Regions from separate parts of the Kineococcus deserti genome, predicted to be linked through region 1. Evidence: predicted binding sites of a transcription regulator. Region 1 holds the regulator's gene; the other holds the start of a gene.
What was found. Region 1 encodes LexA, which represses DNA repair genes until DNA is damaged. Its sites were predicted from a motif close to TCGAACANNTGTTCGA; they were not measured.

Region 1 (3,400 bases):
GGCGACGAGGGCACCGGTCAGGACCGTCGCGGCCGTGCAGGTCAGGGCCAGGCGACCACGCCGGGTCAGCCGCAGCGGTCGTGCGTGCGCACGAGGACGGACGTGCGTGCGCGGGTGCGGGACGGTGCGGCGGCGGGAACGCGCGGGCGCCGCGGCCGGCCGGTGGGCGGCGGGCAAGGAGCCGGGTAGGGCGAGGACGGTGGTGCTCACGGACGTGGACCTCCAGCTCGGCGGCACCACGATCGAACGGGTGTTCGATGCGGTGCGACTGTTCTACCACCGTTCGAACGGTGGAGCGCAACCCCGTGACTCCACGGGGGAACGCCGACAGACGGTGCCACCGACCTGCGACACGAGCTCCCACCTGCGACGACGCCTCAGCGCGCCCCCGCCGCCGGCCACCTCACGACGCGTAGCGCCTGGCCGCCCGCTCCCGCGCCCGGGCCGCCTCGACCTCCCGGTCCTTCGGCGGCGCGGCCGTCACCAGGTCCTCGAGCAGGTGACGGGTGGCGTGCTCGACGGCCGCGACGGCCCGCTCGAAGGCCTCGGCGTTGCGGGCCGACGGCTTCGTCGTCCCGGCCACCTTCCGCACGTACTGCAGGGCGGCCGCGCGGACCTCGTCGTCGGTGGCGGGAGGCTCGAAGTTGTGCAGCTGACGGATGTTCCGGCACATGGCGTCCACGCTAGGCACCGGTGACCCGCCCCACCAGGGTCGTGCGACACGCCCGGTTCGAACAGGTGTTTGATGGAGGGGGGCGCGCTGGTTACCGTGGCGCCACCCGGCGACCCCCGTCGCCGGGCGACCTGGGACAGGAACGGACAGGGAGATCGACGTGGCCGAGGTGCTGGGTGGGACCGACGGGAGCGGACCGGCGATGGAGCCGTCGCAGCAGTCCGCCACGATCCACGAGTTCCCCGACCCGCCCCTGGTCCGCGACGGCCTGACCAACCGCCAGCGCCGGGTGCTGGCCGCGATCCGCGAGTGCGTCGAGTCCCGCGGCTACCCGCCGAGCATGCGCGAGATCGGCCAGGCCGTCGGCCTGACCAGTCCCAGCAGCGTCGCCCACCAGGTCAAGACGCTGGAGAAGCTGGGTTTCCTGCGCAAGGATCCGCGCCGGCCCCGCACGCTCGAGGTCGTCTCGCCGCCCCCGCAGTACGGCTGGGGCCTGGTCAGCGGCACCGAGGACACGGCCGGTGACAACCGGCCCCGTCCCACCTACGTCCCGCTCGTCGGCCGCATCGCCGCCGGTGGCCCCATCCTGGCCGAGGAACTGGTCGAGGAGGTCTTCCCGCTGCCCTCCCAGCTCATCGGCACGGGCGAGCACTTCATGCTCCGCGTGGTGGGTGAGTCCATGATCGAGGCCGCCATCTGCGACGGCGACTGGGTCGTCGTGCGCCGCCAGCCCACGGCCGACAACGGTGAGGTCGTGGCCGCCATGATCGACGGCGAAGCCACGGTCAAGGTGCTGCAGCGCAAGGACGGTCACGTGAAGCTGCTGCCGCGCAACCCCTTGTTCGACCCCATCGACGGCGACGAGGCGACGGTCCTGGGCAAGGTCACCGCCGTCCTGCGCAGCCTCTGAGGGGTCTCAGCCCACGGGCTGGACGAGCTCCACGGCAGCCTCGACCACCAGGCGGGGCGAGGTGAGCACGGGAACGTGCAGGTCGCGCAGCAACGGCGCTGCGTCGACCATGCTGGCCTGGGCCAGGACCACGACGTCCACCGGCGGGTCCAGCGGCACCACGGCCCGGCGCACCGCGTCGGCCACGCCCGTCGTGTAGGTCAGCAGGTCCCCGGACTCGAACGCCGACCAGGTGTCGGTGCACCGCACGTCGACGAAGTCCACGACCCGGCCGGTGCTGGCGGCGCACTCGCGCAACAACGGCATGAGCGTGGCCGCCGCCTCGTCGAGGGAGGCGACCACGGCGATGCGCCGCCCGGCCAGCACGGCGGCCTCGGCCATCGGCCGGTCCACCCGCACCACCCGCAGACCCATCTGCGCCCCGACGGCCTTCGCCGTCGGGCCGATCGTCGAGCACGTGCAGACGACGACGTCCGCCCCCTCGGCCACCAGCCGTCGCAGCCGGTCGGCGATGGCCGACCGCACGCTGTCGACGCCGCGGGCGCGTGCCGCGACGAGCAGGCCGGTGTCGACGAGGTGACGGTCGGCCACGGTCTCGTCGCGCTGGTCCAGGAGGTCGCTGAAGGTGCGCACGTGGGCGTGCGCGGTGTGCAGGAAGCCGACGGTGGCCACCCGACGAGGATGCCATCCCCACCGCGCCCCGTCAGCCGCCACCTGCGGGTTCACCCTCACAGCTCACCCTTCCCTCAGCCGGCGCAGGGACGCCAGCACGGTCTCGGTCGAGGTCGTGGGCCAGAAGTCCGGCAGCGTCTGGCGCAGGAAGCCGCCGTAGCGGGCCGTCGCGAGCCGGGAGTCGAGCACGGCCACCACCCCGCGGTCGCCCGCGGCGCGGATGAGCCGGCCGGCGCCCTGAGCCAGCCGTACCGCGGCGTGCGCCACGGAGACCGTCAGGAAGCCGTTGCCGCCGGCGACGTCCACCGCGCGGGCGCGGGCGGACATCAGCGGGTCGTCGGGGCGCGGGAACGGGATCCGGTCGATGACAACCAGCGAACAGCTCGCCCCGGGCACGTCGACGCCCTGCCACAGCGACATCGTGCCGAACAGCGAGGTCTCGGGGTCGGCGGTGAAGTCGCGCACGAGCTTGGGCAGCCGGTCCTCGCCCTGGCACAGCACCGGGGTGCTCACCCGTTTGCGCAGCGCCTCGGCGGCCTCCTCGGCGGCCCGGCGGGAGGAGAACAGCCCGAGCGTCCGCCCGCCCGCGGCCTCGACGAGCGCCGCGAGGTCGTCCAGGGCGGCCTCACTGGCGCCGCGGCCCGGCGGCGGCAGGTGCCGGGCCACGTAGAGGATCCCCTGCCGGGGGTAGTCGAAGGGGCTGCCGACGTCGACGCCGGTCCACGGCGTCTTCGCACCCTTCTCCCCCTTCAGGCCGAACGCCCCGGCGACCGGGTCGAAGGACCCGCCCAGGGTCAGGGTCGCCGACGTCGCCACGACGGTCCGCTCGCTGAACAGCTTCTCGCGCAGCAGTCCCGCCACCGACAGCGGCGCGATGTGCAGCGACGGCGGCCGCGCGGCGGCGCCGAACCCGGCGGTCACCCAGGCCACGTCGTAGCTGTCCTGCGCCCCGCGGCCGACGTCCTCGGCGAGGCGTTCGGCGACCGAGAACACCTCCTGCACGGCCGCGCGCGCCAGGTGCCGGGCGCCGCGGGACTCGGTGTCCTCCTCCTTGGAGGAGGCCTCACCGGCGTCCTTCAGGTCGGTCAGGGCCTGCCGGGCGGCGTCGCGCACCGCGACGACGGCGTCGGCCAAGGCGTCCGGCC
Region 2 (3,400 bases), on a different contig from region 1:
ATGCCGTCGTAGCGCTTGGCCTCCATGCCGGCGAACAGGGAGTCCCAGTTGTTCTCGGAGAACTCCACGTCGCGGCCCAGCTGCTCGCCGACGGCCTTCGCGACGTCGATGTCGTAGCCGACGAGGTCGTTGCTCTGCTCGTCGTGGTAGCTGAACGGGGCGTACGTGCCCTCGGTGCCGAAGGTCAGCGCCTCGGTCGACGAGCCGCTGCCGCCCGAGTCGTCGCCTCCACCGCCGCACGCGGCCAGCAGACCGGTGAGGACGAGAGCGCTGATCGTGCCGAGGGTCCTGCGACGCATGAGTGGGGTGTCCTCCTGTGGATGGGCGCCCACCGCGGGTGCCCGACAGCTCAGCGCCAACCTACGGGCTGCGCATTCCCGGCGCGCCCCCGGCGGCGGGGCGCGACCCCGACCCGACCCCTCGTCCCGTCGCCACCTGCGTGGTCCCGCAGGCAGCACCGGCGGGGTCGCGGGTGGGTGGACGGGTCAGGCGGGCACGGTCGACTCCCGCACCACCAGCCGCGTCGGCAGCGTCGTCGTGCCGGGGGAGGGGCGGCCGGCGACGGCCTCGAGCAGCAGTTCCCCGGCCCGCCGGCCCAGCGCCTCGAGCCCCAGGTTGACGGTGGTCAGCGGGGGACGGGACGCCAGCGCGATGACGTCCCAGTCGTCGAAGCCCACGACGGCCACGTCCTGCGGCACGCGGCGCCCCGCGTCGCGCAGGCCGTCGCAGATCCCGCGGGCGATCTGGTCGCTGCCGCAGGTCACCGCGTCGAGGTCGGGGTACCGGCGCAGCAGCAGGTCGGCGGCCAGCCGGCCCCAGCGTTCGCTCCAGTCCCCGTGCAGCGCCGGCCCGACCAGCGCCTCGCCCGCGGTGCGCTCCGCCGCGGCCCGGCGCACCTGGGTGGCGTGGTGGTCGGCGGGGCCGGTGACGTGGGCGATCCGGCGCCGGCCGAGGTCGAGCACGTGCCGTACCGCCGCGGAGGCACCCTCGGCCTGGTCGCTGACCAGCGAGGTGTCCCCCGGGTCCTGCGAGGGGGTGAAGGCGTAGACGACGGGGACGTGGGCGGGGATCGGCATCGGCGGCCGCGGGTCGGTGCGGCGGCCGGTCACGATGATCCCGTCGACGCGGCGGGCCAGCAGCGTCCGCAGGTAGTGCTGCTCACGCAGCGGATCGTCGCGGCTGTCGCACAGCAGGACGCTCATCTCCCCGGCGCCCAGGGCGTTCTCGGCCCCGAGCATCACCGGGATGGAGAACCGGCCGAAGCTGTCGGTGGTGATCAGACCGACCGTGTAGCTGCGCCCGGACGACAGCCCCCGGCCGATCGAGTCGGGGGTGAAGCCCAGCTGCTCGGCGGCCCGGCGCACCCGTTCGCGGGTCTCGGCGCGCAGTTGCCCGGTGCCGTTGAGCGCCTTGGACGCCGTACCGGCCGAGACGCCGGCGAGCGCGGCCACGTCGACGATCCGCACCGGAACGGCGATTTCCGACATGGTCGACCTCCTGGCTGCGGACGGGTCGCAGCAGGGTAGCGCGCTTGACGCGTCCGGTGCGCCGACTCTACGGTCGGCGCAGAAAACGTGTTCCGACGTTTCCCCAGTGCGTCCCAGACTCGATGGAGAGCAGATGACCAGCACGACCGCCGGCGCCGTCAACGCGCCCGCCGCCCCCACCGCGGCCGCCGCCGTCGCCCTGCACCCGGTCCCGCTCGGCGCCTCCCGGATCACTGCCGGCTTCTGGTTCGACCGCATGCAGGCCAACCGCCGCCAGGCGATCCGCACCGGCTACGAGAAGCTCCAGACGGCCGGCAACCTGCGCAACCTGCGGATCGCCGCGGGCACCGAGCAGGGCGAGGTCAAGGGCCCGATCTTCATGGACTCCGACGTCTACAAGTGGCTCGAGGCCGCCGGCTGGGAGTACGGCCGCGAGGCCGACGAGGAGATCCTCGGCTGGATCCGCGAGGTCACCGGCGTCGTCGCCGCGGCGCAGGCCGCCGACGGGTACCTCGACTCCGTCCAGCAGGTGCGCGGGAAGGGCGAGCGGTACGTCGACCTGCCCTGGAGCCACGAGCACTACTGCGCCGGGCACCTGTTCCAGGCCGCGGTCGCGGTGCACCGCAGCACGGGCGAGACCGGGCTGCTCGACGTCGCCGTGAAGCTGGCCGACCACCTCGTCGCCACCTTCGGCCCGGGCCGGACCGAGGACCTCGACGGGCACCCCGTCGTCGAGATGGGCCTGGTGGAGCTGTTCCGCGAGACCGGGACCCGCGAGTACCTCGAGCTGGCCCGCTGGTTCGTCGAGGCCCGCGGGACGGGGATCATCGAGAAGCACGGCAAGCAGCCCACCTACTTCTCCGACCGCGTCCCCGTGCGCGAGGCGACCTCCCCGGAGGGCCACTCGGTGCGCGCCGTGTACCTGACGGCCGGGGCCGCCGACGTCGCGGCCGAGACCGGGGACGAAGGGCTGCTGAAGGCCCTGGCCGGGCAGTGGGAGGGCATGCTCGCCTCCAAGACGTACGTCACCGGCGGGATCGGGTCGCGCTGGGACTGGGAGCAGTTCGGCGACCACTACGAACTGAGCCCCGACCGCGCCTACGCCGAGACGTGCGCCGCGATCGGCAGCGTGCAGTGGAGCTGGCGGATGCTGCTGGCGACCGGGGAGTCCCGCTACGCCGACCTCGTCGAGCGCACGCTGTACAACGCGTTCCTGCCCGGGGTCTCGCTGGCCGGGACGGAGTACTTCTACGTCAACGCCCTGCAGTTGCGGCACGGCGCGCACGCCGAGGAGGAGCGCAGCGTCGCCCACGGTCGCCGGCCCTGGTTCGACTGCGCCTGCTGCCCGCCCAACATCATGCGGACGCTGTCGTCCCTGGACGCCTACGTCGCGACCAGTTCGGCCGAGGGTGTGCAGCTCCACCAGTTCACGACCGGAACGGTCGAGGCCGCCGGTGCCTCGCTGCAGGTCACCACGGACTACCCGTGGGACGGGAAGGTGCGCGTCGAGGTCACCGCGACGCGCGGGGAGTTCGAACTCGCGCTGCGGGTCCCGGCCTGGGCCGAGGGGACCTCGGCGACGGTGAACGGCTCGGCCGTCGACGCCGTGGCGGGGGAGTACCTGCGGATCCGGCGGGACTGGTCCGTCGGTGACGTCGTGGAGCTGGAGCTGCCGATGACCGTGCGCATGGTGGAGGCCGACCCGCGGGTCGACGCCGTCCGCGGCTGCGTCGTCGTCGAACGCGGCCCGCTCGTCTACGCCGTCGAGCAGGTCGACCTGCCCGACGGGCTCGTCGCCGACGACGTCCGGGTGCGGGTGGCCGAACTGCGCGGGGCGCAGGCCGAGCACCGCCCGGACCTGCTCGAGGGCGTCACCGTGCTGCAGCTGCCCGTGCACGCCGCGCTCGGCGCGG

Region 2: ACRYR2_RS13340 (glycoside hydrolase family 127 protein) is a predicted target of LexA. The motif match lies at 1,567-1,582, and genes of this name have one in related genera.

Annotation. Positions count from the first base shown of each region.
Region 1 covers NZ_JBJLSI010000006.1:188,532-191,931, forward strand. The annotation lists gene ACRYR2_RS07380 (LysM peptidoglycan-binding domain-containing protein) at 1-210, opposite strand, end outside; gene ACRYR2_RS07385 (DUF2277 domain-containing protein) at 404-673, opposite strand; gene lexA (transcriptional repressor LexA) at 876-1,583, shown strand; gene ACRYR2_RS07395 (aspartate/glutamate racemase family protein) at 1,590-2,255, opposite strand; gene ACRYR2_RS07400 (ATP-dependent DNA helicase) at 2,319-3,400, opposite strand, start outside.
Region 2 covers NZ_JBJLSI010000015.1:70,330-73,729, forward strand. The annotation lists gene ACRYR2_RS13330 (amino acid ABC transporter substrate-binding protein) at 1-299, opposite strand, end outside; gene ACRYR2_RS13335 (LacI family DNA-binding transcriptional regulator) at 486-1,487, opposite strand; gene ACRYR2_RS13340 (glycoside hydrolase family 127 protein) at 1,621-3,400, shown strand, end outside.